One region of the Bradyrhizobium sp. SZCCHNRI20481 genome, then DNA from elsewhere that is predicted to be linked to it. Evidence: riboswitches for the same ligand, from Rfam matches in the RefSeq annotation. Region 1 holds a riboswitch; the other holds the start of a gene.
The links. Region 1 has a riboswitch for cobalamin ahead of QX132_RS20150 (HupE/UreJ family protein). Riboswitches for the same ligand answer to the same signal wherever they lie in the genome.
Positions count from the first base shown of each region.

Region 2: another riboswitch for cobalamin. It lies ahead of QX132_RS13100 (TonB-dependent receptor plug domain-containing protein); the one in region 1 lies ahead of QX132_RS20150 (HupE/UreJ family protein).

Region 1 covers NZ_JAUEUE010000012.1:36,457-44,163, reverse strand. Annotated here, with positions in the region: gene QX132_RS20165 (cobyric acid synthase) at 1-233, opposite strand, end outside; gene cobO (cob(I)yrinic acid a,c-diamide adenosyltransferase) at 238-846, opposite strand; gene cobU (bifunctional adenosylcobinamide kinase/adenosylcobinamide-phosphate guanylyltransferase) at 863-1,399, opposite strand; cobalamin riboswitch at 1,435-1,628, shown strand; gene QX132_RS20150 (HupE/UreJ family protein) at 1,747-2,379, shown strand; gene QX132_RS20145 (DUF1636 domain-containing protein) at 2,383-2,778, shown strand; gene cobW (cobalamin biosynthesis protein CobW) at 2,798-3,835, shown strand; gene cobN (cobaltochelatase subunit CobN) at 3,845-7,267, shown strand; gene cobG (precorrin-3B synthase) at 7,264-7,707, shown strand, end outside.
Region 2 covers NZ_JAUEUE010000007.1:86,027-93,733, reverse strand. Annotated here, with positions in the region: gene QX132_RS13115 (LysE family translocator) at 1-479, shown strand, start outside; gene ilvC (ketol-acid reductoisomerase) at 630-1,649, shown strand; gene QX132_RS13105 (hypothetical protein) at 1,732-2,310, opposite strand; gene QX132_RS13100 (TonB-dependent receptor plug domain-containing protein) at 2,381-4,462, opposite strand; cobalamin riboswitch at 4,558-4,776, opposite strand; gene QX132_RS13095 (DUF2336 domain-containing protein) at 4,965-6,077, opposite strand; gene QX132_RS13090 (SDR family oxidoreductase) at 6,622-7,479, shown strand; gene QX132_RS13085 (hypothetical protein) at 7,479-7,707, shown strand, end outside.

The DNA.
Region 1 (7,707 bases):
ACCGGGTTCATGTGCACGGTCGTCGGCCGCCGCGCCGCGCGCGCCTGCAGCGCCTGGGCACGGCCGATCTCGCCGCCGTCAGCGGTGACGGCGGCGTTGTTCGACATGTTCTGCGGCTTGAACGGCGCCACCTTGAGGCCGCGCAATGTCAGCGCGCGCGCGAGCCCCGCGACGATCAGCGATTTGCCGACGTCGGAGCCGGTGCCCTGGAACATGATGGCGCGCGCGCTCATGAGCTCAGTACTCGATGCCTTCCTGCGCCTTCACGCCGGCTGCGAAGTGATGCTTCACGAGGTTCATCTCGGTGACGAGATCGGCGGCCTCGATCAGCTCCGGCTTGGCGTTGCGCCCGGTGACCACCACGTGCAGATCGGGACGGCGCGCGGCGAGCGTGGCGACGATATCTGCGATATCAAGGTGATCATAGCGCAGCGCGATGTTGAGCTCGTCGAGAACGAGCAGCCGGATCGAAGGATCCGCCAGCAATTCCCGAGCCTTCGTCCAGGCGCGCTCGGCCGCGGCGACGTCGCGCGCGCGATCTTGCGTCTCCCACGTAAAGCCTTCGCCGAGCGTGTGCCACGACACCTGGTCGCCGAACCGCTCGATCGCCTTGCGCTCGCCGGTTTCCCACGCGCCCTTGCCGAACTGCACGACGCCGATGCGAAAACCGCGGCCGAGTGCGCGCAGCATCAGGCCCCAGGCCGCCGTCGATTTGCCCTTGCCCTTGCCGGTGTGAACGATCAGCAGGCCCTTCTCGACGGTCTTGGAGGCGACCTCGGCATCCTGCACCGCCTTGCGGTTCTCCATCTTCGCCTTGTGGCGTGAATCGTCGGCGCTTTCGGTCATCGGCATGTCCTTCCCGTTACTTCAATGTCAGCGGCAGGCCGGCCGCCATCAGGATCACGCGATCCGCGACGGCCGCGACGTTCTGGTTCAGCCGTCCCTGCGCATCACGGAAGGCGCGGGCAAGCGCATTGTCCGGCACGATGCCGAGTCCGACTTCGTTGGACACGGCCACGATCGGGCCACGCGCGTTCCTGAGCGCGTCGATCAACTCGGCTGATCTTGCCGCCACGTTCATGTCGGCGAGCATCACATTGCTGAGCCACAGCGTCAGGCAATCGATCAGCATCGGCGCGCTCGAATTTGCCCGTGCACGGACCAGGCCTGCAAGATCATGCGTGGTCTCCAACGTCTGCCATCCCTCGGTGCGGCGCGCTTTGTGCTGCGCGATTCGGTCCTTCATCTCATCGTCGAACGCCTGCGCGGTCGCAACATAGGTCCAAGGTGCGGGAAGGGCGGTCACGAGCGCCTCTGCATGGCGGCTCTTGCCGGAGCGCGCGCCGCCGAGCACCAGGGTGAGGCGCGGCAGGGCGGGATGCGGGCGGGCGGGGACCATGGGGGACGATTCCGATTGACGGGCTTTGGCGCGACCCGTATCTAACAGATGACGGTTCTCCGAAAGGAGAGATTTAGGGAACACGGTGCGGGTTCTTGACCCAAGGCCGTGGCTGCCCCCGCAACTGTAATCGGCGAGTGTGAGGCCAAAGCACCACTGGGAAACCGGGAAGGTGGCTTCATGCGGTGACCCGAGAGCCAGGAGACCTGCCGTCGACATTGCTGTTGGCCGACCCGTCGCGCGGGGAGTCGCGATGCTGGTTCTGATCCCGCCGGGATGGGTGGGATGCCGTCGGATGCAGCGCATCGTCCGGTCCTCTGGGGAGCCGGCAAGCGACGGAGACGGCCATGAAGTTGACCCGTACCACCACCTTTGCAGCCGCGAGCCTGGTGCTGCTCGCCGCCGATCCCGCCTTCGCGCATCACATGATGGGGGGCAAGCTGCCGCAGACGTTTGCGCAGGGCCTGCTGTCCGGCCTCGGCCATCCTGTCATCGGAATCGACCACCTGGCCGCGATCGTGGGCGCGGGCATCGTTGCAGCGCTTCTGGGCCGCGGCTTCGCGCCGGTGCTCGCCTTCACCACAGCGATGATCGCGGGCGTCGGCCTTCATGTGGCCAAGGCCAACATCCCGGCTGCCGAGCTGCTGGTCGGCCTGACCACCGTCGTGGTCGGTCTGGTGGTGGTGATGCGTGGCGGTTTCGGCGTGCTGCCCGTCGCCGGCCTGTTCGCCGTGACCGGCCTCGTCCATGGATATGCGCTGGGTGAATCGATCGTTGGGGCCGAGAACACCCCGCTCGGGGCCTATCTCGTCGGTCTGCTCGTGATCCAGACCCTCATCGCCGCCGGCGCGTTCCTCGGCACCAGGCTGCTGTCGGCGAAGGCCAAAGCGGCCGCACCGCTGGCGCTGCGGCTCGCGGGCGCTGCCATCGTGCTGGTGGGCGGCGTCGCCGCGGCGACCGCAGCCGGCGTGATCGGCTGATTGATGTCCGCATCGGAGATTGGTGAGACGACGCTGTTCGTCTGTGTCACCTGCCGCACGCAGGTGACGGAAGCTGCGCCGCCTGATCAGCCGCGGGCCGGAGCCCGTCTGCTCGCCGCGATCGAGACGTTGCCGACCGCGCAGCGCGCCGGTGTCACCGTGGTCGGCGTCGAGTGCCTGTCGAACTGCAATCGTGCGTGCACGGTTGCGGTGACGGCGCCGGGCAAATGGACCTATGTGCTCGGCGCGCTCGATCCGGATCTGCATGTTCAGGATGTGCTGACATTCGCGCAGCTGCATCAGCGCCATGACGCCGGCCTGCCGGCCTGGCGCGAGCGTCCCGAATACATCCGCAAGAACACCGTTGCGCGCGTTCCCGCGCTGTCAGCACCACGCTGAAACGAGAGATCGTATCGCCATGACGAAGTCGTTCGCCAAGACGCCTTGCACCATCGTCACCGGTTTCCTCGGCGCCGGCAAGACCACGCTGGTGCGCAACCTGATCGAGACCGCGAACGGTCGCCGGCTCGCCATCATCGTCAACGAGTTCGGCGATGTCGGCATCGACGGCGACATCCTGAAAGGCTGCGGCGTGCCGGACTGTCCGGAGGATCGCATCGTCGAGCTGTCGAACGGCTGTCTGTGCTGCACCGTTGCCGATGATTTCGTGCCCGCGCTCAGGAGCCTGCTGGATCAGAAGGAGCCGCCCGAGCATATCGTGATCGAGACCTCGGGGCTCGCGCTGCCGAAGCCGCTGGTGCAGGCCTTCAACTGGCCGGAGATCGCGACGCGCGTCACCGTCGACGGTGTGGTGGCGGTCGTCGACGGCCCGGCGGTGGTCGCGGGACGCTTCGCCGACGATCCCGAAGCGCTCGCCGCGCAGCGCGCCAGTGATGCTTCACTCGATCACGACAACCCGCTGGAGGAGGTCTACGAGGACCAGCTGCTGTGCGCCGATCTCGTTGTGATGAACAAGAGCGACCTGATGAGCGAGGAGCAGCGCAAGGATGTCGCGGCCGAGATCACGGCGAAGGTGCAGCGTGCCGTCAAGGTGATCGCGACGGAGCACGGCAGGCTGTCGGCTTCAATTCTGCTCGGGCTCGGTGCCGCAGCGGAGGACGATCTCGCGGCCCGACCGTCACATCACGACAACGAGGCCGAGCACGACCACGACGATTTCGAGAGTTTCGTGCTCGACGTTCCGGCGCAGGCTTCGCCCGATGCGCTCGTCGACCGCATCGCGGCCGCCGTCGACGCGCATGACGTATTGCGCGTGAAGGGGTTCGTGGAAGTCGCCGGCAAGCCGCTGCGCCTCCTGGTGCAGGCCGTCGGCAACCGCATCCAGCATCAGTTCGAGCGCCCGTGGCGATCCGGCGAATCGCGGCAGGGGCGGCTGGTGATCATCGGCGAGCGCGGCCTCGATGCCGCCGCCATCCAGAGCCTGATCACAGGATAGGCGGGACCGATGCACCTGCTGGCGACAACGGGCGCGGATCTCGACGACCTCGAACAGGCCGTGGATCTTGCGCAGTCGCCGGCCGAAATCGTCGTGCTGTCGTTCTCGGATAGCGACTTGTCGGCATTGGCCGAGGCCTGGACCGCGTCGTCGGATGAGCTGCCGAGCCTGCGCCTCGCGAGCCTGAAACGGCTGAAGCATCCGATGTCGGTCGATCTCTATGTCGACCGCGTCGTGCTGGGCGCGCGCGCCGTCGTCGTGCGCTGTCTCGGCGGGCTCGACTATTGGCGCTACGGGCTGGAGCGCATCGCATCGGTCTGCCGCAGCCGCCACATCCTGTTCGCGGCACTGCCGGGTGATGATCGCGCCGACGAGAGGCTCGATGCGCTCTCGACCCTGCCGCAGGACGCGACCTCGCGTCTCTACGGCTATCTGCACGAGGGCGGCGTCGGCAATGCGCGCGAGGCCCTGCGCTATCTCGCGACGCTGCTCGGGCGCGACGCGCATTTTGCGGAGCCGGTCGCGATCGGTTCGATCGTCGGCTTCATGCCCGATCGCGGAGCCGTCGGCATCGATGATCTCTGCGGCCACGATGATGCGCGGCCCACCGCGTTGATCGTGTTCTACCGTGCGGGCCTGCTCGCCGCGGATACGGCAGGGATCGCGGACCTGATGCGGGCGCTCGAAGGTGAAGGGCTGGCGGCAGTCGCGGTCGCGGTGACCAGCCTGAAGGATCCCAATATCGGGGATGCACTGGCGCGACTCGTCCAGCGCCGGCGTCCTGCGATCATTTTGAACGCCACCGCGTTCTCGGCGCTGCGCGACGACGGCACCACGGTGCTCGACCTCGCGGACGCGCCGGTCTTGCAGATCATCCAGGCGCAGAGCACCGAAGAGGCCTGGGCCTCGTCGGCGCGCGGACTGTCGCCGACGGATCTGGCCATGAATGTCGTTCTGCCGGAGCTCGACGGCCGACTGTTGGCGCGCCCGATTGCGTTCAAGGGCGAAGCGCCCGCGGATGAGCGTCTGCAGTTCGGCACGATGCGCTATGTGCCCCGACACGACCGCATCGCTTACGTCGCCCGGCTCGCGGCGCGATGGGCGCGGCTGCGGGCGCTGCCGGCAAGCGAGCGGCGCGTGGCGCTGCTGCTCTCCGACTATCCGGCGCGCGGCGGGCGCCGCGGCTACGCTGTCGGTCTCGACACCAGCGAAAGCGCAGCCGCCATTGCGCGGCTGTTGGCGGAGGCGGGGTACGATATCGGCCGCGCAGCGCCGACCGCCGAAGATGTCGACGCGCTGCTGCGGGACGAGGCAGATGAGCTCGTCGTGCCGCTCGCGGCCTATCGGTGTGCTCTGGCGCTGTTGCCGGACGATCTGCAGCGTGCCTTGCATGACAATTGGGGAGAGGCGGAAGCCGACCCGGCGGTTCGAGATGGCGCCTTTCGTTTTTCGGTGCTGCACGCCGGACAACTATCGATCCTGCTACAGCCGGATCGTGGCAATCGCGCCGATCGCAAGTCTGGCTACCATGACACGAGCGTGCCTCCGCGGCACGCCTATGTCGCGCTCTATGCGCATCTGCGTGAGGCCGAGCGGATCGATGCGCTGATTCATCTCGGTGCGCATGGCACACTGGAATGGCTGCCGGGCAAGGCGCTGGCGCTGTCAAATGCGTGCTGGCCGGAGGCCGTGCTGGGTCCGCTGCCGGTGATCTATCCCTTCATCGTCAACAATCCCGGCGAAGCGATGCAGGCCAAGCGGCGGTTGTCGGCACTGACGCTCGGGCATCTGACGCCGCCGCTGTCGCAGGCCGGTCTGCACGGACCGTTGCTGGAGTTGGAGGGGCTGGTCGAGGAATATGCCGAGGCGGATGGCCTCGACAAACGCCGGCTCGGACTCCTTGAGGACGAGATTGTCGCGCGGGCCTGGCAGAGCGGCCTGGCCGCCGATTGCGGGCTCGACCGCGCAATGACCGGACGCGAGGCGATCGCACAGCTCGATGCGCAGCTCTGCGACATCAAGGAGCTCGCGGTGCGCGACCGCCTGCATGTGTTCGGGGAAGCGCCCGACACGGCGGCGACCGGCCTGCTTGCGGACGCGATCACGGCGGCCATGGGGCCGGCGGCCGCGACGGTCGATCGCGCCGACATCGCCGCACGGATCGCCGCGAGCGCTGCAGCCGAAGGTAGCGCGTTGCTCGCGGCACTCGACGGTCGCCGCGTCGCTGCCGGTCCCGCCGGCGCGCCGAGCCGCGGCCGGCTCGACGTGTTGCCCACGGGGCGCAATCTCACCGCGATCGACCCGCGTGCGATCCCGACCCGGACCGCCGCTGTGGTCGGCGTACGCGCGGCTGACGAGGTGATCCGGCGCTATTTGCAGGATCATGGTGACTACCCGCGCGCGCTCATGCTCGATCTCTGGGCGTCCGCATCGCTGCGCACGGGCGGTGACGATCTGGCCCAGGCCTTGGCTTATCTGGGCGTGCGGCCGCGCTGGGACCTGAACTCCAATCGTGTCACCGGCGTCGACGTACTGCCGTTGGCGATGCTCGACCGCCCGCGCATCGATGCGACGCTGCGGATCTCGGGGCTGTTTCGCGACCTGTTCGAAGCGCAGATCGCGCTGTTCGATCTCGCCGTGCAGAAAGTGGCGTCTCTCGACGAGGACGATGCCGACAATCCGCTGGCCGCGGCACGGCGGCGCGGCGAGAGCCTCGCGCGCGTGTTCGGCGGGGCGCCTGGCAGCTACGGTGCCGTTGCCGCCGACCTTGCGCTCGGAATGGACTGGACGAGCCGGTGGCAGCTCGGCGAGGCGTATCTCGAGAGCGCCGCTTATAGCTTTGGCGGGACGCATGACGGCGCGTCTGCTTCCGACACGTTCCGCGCCCGCGTCCGCAGTGCCGACGCCCTCGTGCATCCGCAGGACGATCGTGAGCGCGACCTGCTCGATGGCGAGGAGGCCGCCGACTTTGCCGGAGGCTTCGCAGCCGCTGCAGCGTCGCTCGGCGCGTCGCCGACGCTGCTGCATCTCGACACCAGCCGTCCGGAGGCGCCGGCGGCGCGGAGCTTCAGCGAGGAGATTGCCCGCGTGGTGCGCGGCCGTCTCACCAATCCGCGCTGGATTGCGGGAATGCTTGCGCATGGCTATCGCGGCGTCGCCGAGATCGCGCAGGGCGTCGACGCGCTCTACGCCTTTGCGGCCACCTCCGACACCGTTGCCGAGCACCTGTTCGATCTGGCGCATGGGGCGCTGCTGCGTGACGAGGCCGTGCTGGACGGCATGACCGCACGCAATCCCGCGGCCGTCGCCGCGATCGTGGCGCGATTCGAAGACGCGCTGCGACGGCAGCTGTGGGTGCCACGCCGAAATGCCGTCGCCGATGAGCTTGCGCATGCGCGCACGCGCCTGACGCAAGCGGAGAGCGCGTCATGACCGCCTCGGTCGAGATCAAGGGCTGGTGCCCGGGCGCGCGGCGGCCGATGCCGAGCGGCGACGGCCTCATCGTTCGTGTCCGGCCGCATGGCGGCGCGTTGCCGGTGTCGGCGCTGCGCGAGCTTGCCGAGGCCGCTCGGCGCTACGGCAACGGCCAGATCGACCTCACGCGCCGCGCCAATCTGCAAATACGTGGCGTATCGTCCGAGACGCTCGCGCCGCTGTGGGAGCTGATGGCATCGCTCGGCCTGCTCGATGACAGCGCCGAGCTCGAGGCCATCCGCAACATCGTCGTCAATCCGCTGGCGGGACTCGACCCGGCCGAATGGGTCGACATGCGTCCCGTCGCTGCCGAGCTGGAGACGCTGCTGGCCTCGGATCAGGCGCTCCATGCGCTGCCGCCCAAGTTCGGCTTTGCGCTGGATGGCGGCGGCAGGCTG
Region 2 (7,707 bases), on a different contig from region 1:
TGATGGGCGTCAGCTTCGGCTTCGCCTTCATGGTCGGGGCCGTCGGCTTCGGCCTCGCCACGGTGTTCATCTCCTATCCGGTGCTGCAGGAGGTGCTGAAATATCTTGGCGTCGCCTACCTGATCTATCTCGCCGTGGTGATCGCGTTCTCCGGATCGGCCAAGCCGGATGACGACACGACGCCGCGCGGCCCGATGTCGTTCTGGGGCGCGGCGCTGTTCCAGTGGGTCAACGCCAAGGGCTGGGTGATGGTGATCAGCACCATCACCGCCTATGCCGCGATCGCCAGCTTCCCTGCCAATGTCGCGCTGCAGGTCGGGATCAGCTTCGTGATGGCGATCGGCTCGACCATCACCTGGACCCTGTTCGGCACCGCACTGCGGCCGCTGCTGAGTTCCGAACGCGCGGTGCGCGGCTTCAACATCCTGATGGCGGTGCTGCTGCTCGCCTCGCTCTATCCCGTCTTCATGGACGCATGAGGGAGGCGGCCGCCATGCGAGATCGGGGTTTCCAACCACGCCCAAAATGCTCTAGACACGGGCCGGATTTCGTCCGGGCGCAGCCGCCCGTGCCTCACCCAAGCGTCTGACTTTTCAGCCAATTCCGGCCATCTCAAAGAGGAAACGACAATGCGTGTCTACTACGATCGCGACGCCGATCTGAACCTGATCAAGGGCAAGAAGGTCGTCATCGTCGGCTACGGCAGCCAGGGCCATGCCCACGCGCTCAACCTGAAGGATTCCGGCGTCAAGGACGTCGCGATCGCGCTGCGCAAGGGCTCGGCTTCGGCCAAGAAGGCCGAGGGCGCCGGCTTCAAGGTGATGGAAGTCGCCGAGGCCGCCAAATGGGCCGACCTGGTGATGATGCTGACCCCGGACGAGCTGCAGGGCGACATCTATCGCGAGCACCTGCACGACAACATGAAGCAGGGCGCCGCGCTCGTATTCGCCCACGGCCTCAACGTGCATTTCAACCTGCTCGACCCGCGCCCCGATCTCGACGTGCTGATGATCGCCCCGAAGGGCCCCGGCCACACCGTCCGCTCCGAATACCAGCGCGGCGGCGGCGTGCCGTGCCTGATTGCGATCGCCAAGGATTCCTCGGGCAACGCCCATGACCTCGGCCTGTCCTACGCCTCGGCGATCGGCGGCGGCCGCGCCGGCATCATCGAGACCACCTTCAAGGAAGAGTGCGAGACCGACCTGTTCGGCGAGCAGGCGGTGCTGTGCGGCGGCCTGGTCGAGCTGATCAAGGCCGGCTACGAGACCCTGACCGAGGCCGGCTACGCCCCGGAGATGGCCTATTTCGAGTGCCTCCACGAGGTGAAGCTGATCGTCGACCTGATCTATGAAGGCGGCATCGCCAACATGAACTACTCGATCTCCAACACCGCCGAATATGGCGAATACGTCACCGGCCCGCGCATCGTCACGGCCGAGACCAAGGCGGAGATGAAGAAGGTGCTCGGCGACATCCAGTCCGGCCGCTTCGCACGTGACTGGATGCTGGAGAACAAGGTCAACCAGACCTCGTTCAAGGCGACCCGCGCCAAGCTCGCCCAGCATCCGATCGAGGAGGTCGGCGCCCGGCTGCGCGACATGATGCCCTGGATCAAGAAGGGCGCGCTGGTCGACAAGTCGAAGAACTGAGTTCGCGCAGGACTTGCTGAGAATTGAGAACGGCGGGCCGAGGCCCGCCGTTTTTGTTTGGTAGGTGAGTCCTTAGGCTGTTTCAGGACGTCGCGCGGCGTGAGGCCAGCGGCGCGAGCAGGCGGACGATCTCGCTGACAGCGACCAGGCCGACGAGCCAGGCGGTGCTGGTCAGGCCGAGGCGGGCGACGATCGGGAGCGTGAAGCTCGCGGCACCGCCGAGCGCGGGCGTGGCGGCCAGCAGCACCAGCTCATACGCCGTGTAGGCGCCCAGCAGGGCGGCGGCAAAGGCGAGCGGAGCCGGGCTTGCGCGCAGAGCCTGCAGCACGCCCCGGGCCGTGGCAGTGGCGCTGAGCGCGGCGGCGCCGATCATCGCGCCCCAGGCCAGCGTGTTGGCATCGACCGGATAGTGCAGGGCGCCGAAGCCGATGCCCTGGTTGACCAGCCAGGCGCCGAGCATCACCGGCAGCGCCGTGCGCAGCGGAAGCATGGCGGCCGCAATCACGGCGAAGGCCGCAAACGGCGTCGCACAGGCGAACACGAAGCTCGCCAGCGCACAGGCGGTCGTCAGCAGCGCGAAACAAAACGCGGCTGCATGCCGCGGCGGGACGGGCGCGAGGCGAGCCTCGGAACCAGAGGGGGCGAGGACGTCGAGAGTCATGGAACATCTCCTGTTGTTGCAATTGTAGTCCAGTTTTGAGGCGGCTGTCAGCCGCTTCGGGAGGTCTGCATCACTGCACGCCGAAGCTCGCGAGCCGGATGCCGCCGAACACGCCGAAGCCGGGCGCCAAGAAGCCGGTCGGGTTCTGGGTGTGACGGTTGAACAGGTTATCGATCCGGCCAAACACCTTGACCTGGTCGGACAGCGCGTAGTCGCCGCGCAGGTTCACGAGCGCATAGCCGGGTGCGACGAGGCCGGTGGTCATGCCGTCGCGGCTGACATCGAGCCAGTCGCCGACCCGCAGCAAGGTGGCCGACAGGCTCAGCGCATCGATCGGCAGCCAGGTGGCGGTGGCGCTCCATTTCTCCTTCGGCCGGCGCAGCAACTGCTGGCCGGTAGCCGCGTCGACGGCGCGGGTGAAGGTGTAGTCCGCGCGCAGCGATATCCGATCGGTGAGCCGCGCCGTCACGAAGCTCTCGGTGCCTTCGGTGGTGGCGAGGCCGACATTGGCGTAGGAGGTGAAGGTCGCGTTGAAATTGATCAGGTTGGTGATGCTGTTGTGGAAGTAGGTCGTGCCGAAGCGGACGCGATCGTCGAACAGCGGCTGTTCGAAGCCGGCATCGTAGCCGGTGCTCTGCTCCGGCCGGAGGTTGGGATTGGCGAAGAAGTTGAACGCCGGAAAATCCTGGTGCAACTGGCTCAAGGTCGGTGCCTTGAAGCCGGTGCCGTAGCTCGCCTTCAGCTTGGTCTCGGTGACCGGCAGGATCACCGCCGGCGCGATCCGGTAGGTGCCATGGCCGCCGAACTGGTCGTTGACGTCGTTGCGCAGGCTCGCGACGACGAACCAGCGCTTCGCGAACTCGGTCTGCAGCTCGACGAAGCCGGCCTTGTTGCCGTTCTCGGCCGAAAGGTCGGTGGTCTTCAGCCGTTCGGTCTGCTGCTCCAGGCCGACGATCAGATTGTTGCGCGGGGCGAGCTCGGTCACCGCGTGCCAGTCATATTTGATGCGCTCGCCGGTCGCGACCGCGGCGACGGGATTACCGGCCGTCAGATCGGACGACCAGTTGTTCACATAGTTGACGCCGAAGTAGTTCCTGATGCGGCCGCCGAGCAGCGACCATACGGCTTCCTCGCGCGTCGCCAGTTGATGGACGGTGTGGTTGCTCTGGGCGGCGTCGGGAAAGCTGGGAAAGCCGCTGTCGCCGGTGAACAGCAGGGTGGCGTCGGTGTAGCGGACCACCGAATTGAGCGTCCAGGCCTCGTTGAGATCGACGCCGAGCTTGGACGAGGCGGTGACGTTGTCGTAGGCGTTGCCGATCGCCTTCTGCCCCGCAGGCAGCAATTGCCACGGGGTCACCGGAACGTCACCAGCGTCCAGACGCGCGACGTTGACTGCGTAGTTGACATTGTCCTGGGAGCCGCTGACGCCGGCTGACTGGTTGAAGGTCTTGAACGAGCCGCTCTCGACCGAGGCGGTCGCCCGCGCCGGTCCGTCGCCCTTGCGCGTGACCACCGAGATGACGCCGCCGATGGCATCGGAGCCGTACAGCCCGCTCTGCGGCCCGCGCAGCACCTCGAGCTGTTGGATGTCGGCGGCGAGCAGATGTGCGAAATCGAACGCGCCGTTGCCGTTGGTGACGTCGCCTGCGTCGATGCCGTCGATGATGAGCTTGGTGTGGTTGGCATTGGTGCCGCGCATGAAGACGTTGGTCTGGCCGCCCGGGCCGCCGGCCTGCACGATGTTCAATCCGGGGACCGTGCTCAGGATGTCCGGCACGGTGCGGGCCTGCTGCGCGGCGATATCCTTGTCGGTCACCACGGTGATCGCATTCGCGACGTTGGCGACCGGCGTCACAACGCCGGTCGGGCTGACGGCGACGGGGGCGCTGGCCGGCGCTGCCGGCTTTGCAGCCGGCGTCTGCCGTCGCGCGGCGTTGCGGGTTGGAGAACCGCCGGACACCGCCGGCCCTGCGGCAGCCGGCTTGCGCGGCGCGTCAACCTCGACCGGGGGCAGAAGGTCGGGGGAGGCGGATTGCTGCGCTGCTGTGGGCGAGGGGCCGAGCAGGGCGAATGACGAGAGGACGCAGAACGACGACAGAACGGCGCGACTGCGCCTGGCATGGGGAACGGGAGACACGAGGGACCTCGGCATGACGTCAGTGGCACGTCACCGCGAACGAGGTCTCACGCAGACCTTTGCAGACCTGCCTGAAAACGATGCCAATAACGCCCCGACCGGCATCCTCGCGTGTGACCACGGCTGACGGCAGGTCTCCTGGCTCGCGGGTCGTCACCTCCACGTCGCCTTCCCGGGACCGAGATTTCCCAGTGGCCTATGACGCGAGATTCGCCGCTTACAGTTGCGGGGGCAGCTGCGGCCTTCGATCACGTCTCTTGCGAGACGCATCCGGCACCGCATTCCCTTTTGAGCCCCGGTCGAGGGGCACCGTCACGATCACCGTAGGAGTGCGGGCGCACCAAAGTCAATCCGGCGCCCGGCGATCTCCTGGCGATAACGCTGGCCGGTCGGCTTGATGATGCCCGGCCGCCTGCGACAACCATAGCTGTCGTCCCTGCGTTCGCAGGGACGACAGCGGAGTATGAGGAGGCTCGCGAGTCGTTGCTGATGAGGATTGCGTCTTGTGAGCACCCGCTCACTTCTCGACCTTGTTGTGCACCATCCAGAATCGCAGCGTGCGCTGGGCGGTGTCGAGCGACAGGCGGCCGTAGTCGCGCTCGGCGAGCTTCAGGGTGTCGCTGTCGATGGCGTGCTTGATCGGCCGGTGGGTCAGGATCTTCGCCACCACCGACCAGGCCAGCCTGGCGGCACGGCAGGGGATCAGCACGATGTCGGTGCGCGGGCCCTCGAGCACCTTGGCCATCATCTCGGTCGGCACGTTGTTGAGCAGGCCGAGTGCGGCGGAAACCTCGCCGAACCGGCGGGTCTCGGCGAAGAAGGCGATGGCGGCATCGTTGAGCTCGTTCAGCCCTTTCATGCGCTTGACGGCCTCTTCGGCCAGCGTGAAGTCGCGCCCGACTAGGCCGCCGTCGCTGCGCGCAACGTCGGCGATCGCCTTGAGGATCTTCTTGATTTCCTGTTGCAACGCCGGCGGCGCCGAGGCCATTAGCTTGGCGCGCACGGCTTCGGTGGCGCGGCGCAGGAGGTCGCGCAGGTGCTTGGTGGGCAGATCGACGCGCAGCCCGATGATCTCGGACAATTCGTCGTCGTCCTCGGCATGCGCCATCATCCCGGAATAGCCGGTATCGGAGAAGCGCGCGGTCTGGTTGTTGGCGAGCTTGCGGATGACCCGGCGCTCGCCGCGGTCGACGATGATGTCGGTCACCGCCTCGGTCAGATGCGGACGGCTGGAGATCGCCATCAGGTGATCCTGGCCCTTGGTCGCCGCGACCTCGACCAGCGTATGCTCGGTCAGCCGGCTCGAGTGCATCAGCACGCTCTCGGCCACCGAGATTTCGTCGTCACGGGCGAGCTGCTGGATCAATTCGACGGGCGCGTAGTCGACCGGCGCGAGATGCTTGGAGAGCTCGGCCCGCGCGCGGGTCTCTACTCGCGAGACCAGCATGCACAGCACATTGTCGAACACCTTGATCTGGTCCTCGGTGAGGCGTTCGCCGTCATGCAGGAACAGATTGGTGACCTGGCGCAGCGTGTTGACGCGCTTCGCCGAGGAGCCGCTGCGGACGGCCTCTTCGAGCTCGGTGATGATGGAGTGTTCTGAAGGCGGGAGCTGTTCTGGCTGTGACACGATCGCGCTCGTTTGTCCGGATGGCCGGAGCGACAGCGACGCGCTTGTGATCCCGCTGCAAGGCTCTCGGCCGGAGCAGTTTTCGGCACGGGCGATAACAACGCGTTAGGGTCGGAGGACGTAGTACCCCGGAGAAACACGGATACGGAAAATTAAGGCGATACGCGTAGAGGGGACGACGAGCTGGAGCGCGGTTTTCCGGAGATTCGCCGGACAGGCGATGGAATGAGGCCCGAACACCTCCCCGCGGACGCGGCGACGACAGGCCAGCGAAACGGAAAGGTTAATGATCTCATAAGGTCACGGACCTTCCTTCATCCAGTTTGCTCGCTGCCCTCGATCTCACGTCAGCTGTCATCCTCCCAAGCATTGAAACTTAAACCCCATTCTTGCCGCGGCCATTTTGCTGATGCGCCGTGCGCTGCGTGCGGTCTCCCGGTGTTCCAGGGCGGGCTCGGAAGAGGGATGATCTCGCGCGAAAAATCAGCGCCAGCATCGCGCTGCATCCCGTGCGATAATCGCCGCGCAAATCGTTGAGGTCGCCATGAAATCCGTCGTCATCACCGGCGCGTCCACCGGCATCGGCTTCGCCTGTTCGAAGCTCCTGCTCGCGCGTGGCTTCCAGGTGTTCGGCAGCGTTCGCAAGCAGGCTGATGCAGACCGTCTGCGCAGCGAGCTCGGCGCCAACTTCACGCCGCTGCTGTTCGATGTGACCGACGAAGCGGCGGTGAAGGCGGCCGCCGGCGAGGTGCGAGCGGCGCTCAAGGGCGAGACGCTCGCCGGTCTGGTCAACAATGCCGGCATCGCCGTCGCGGGGCCGGTGACGGAGCTGCCGATCGAGCAGTTTCGCCATCAGATGGAAGTGAACGTCATCGGTCCGGTCATTGCGACCCAGGCGTTCGCGCCGCTGCTCGGCGCCGATCCGGCCATGAAGGGAGAGCGCGGCCGGATCGTGATGATCAGCTCGGTCGCGGGCCGCAACGGCAACCCGCTGATGGCGCCGTATTCGACCTCGAAGCATGCGGTCGAGGGGCTATCCGAGAGCCTGCGCCGCGAGCTGATGCTGTTCGGCATCGACGTCATCGTCATCGCGCCGGGGGCGGTGAAGACGCCGATCTGGGCCAAGGCCGAGGAGGTCGACCTGTCGCCGTATCAGGCCTCGCCGTTCTTCCCGGCGCTGCAGAAGATTCGTGGCTTCATACTGCATCTCGGCAAGACCGGGCTGCCGGCCGAGACCATCGCCGCGCGGGTGGCCGACGCCTTGACCCTGCCGGCGCCCAGGGTGCGCTACGAGATCGCGCCCGATGCTATCAGGCAATGGATCGTGCGGGTGCTTCCGAAGCGGACCGTCGATCGCATCATTGCCAAGCGGCTCGGCCTGACGCCGGTGACCAGGGCCTGATGCGGGCGATGACGACCATCGGCAAGACCCAGGCGGAGCTGACCCGCCTGGTCGAGGAGGAGATTCGCGCGCAGCCGGGGTGCGAGACGGCACGCGTGCCGGCCGTTCATGCGCTCGACGTGCGCAGTGGCCGCAACTGGGAGATCCCGCACGTCGTTCTCGGCGACAGCCTGATCAGCGACGTCGACCGCGCCGTGATGAGCGTGCAGCGCCGACTCGGGCGCGAGT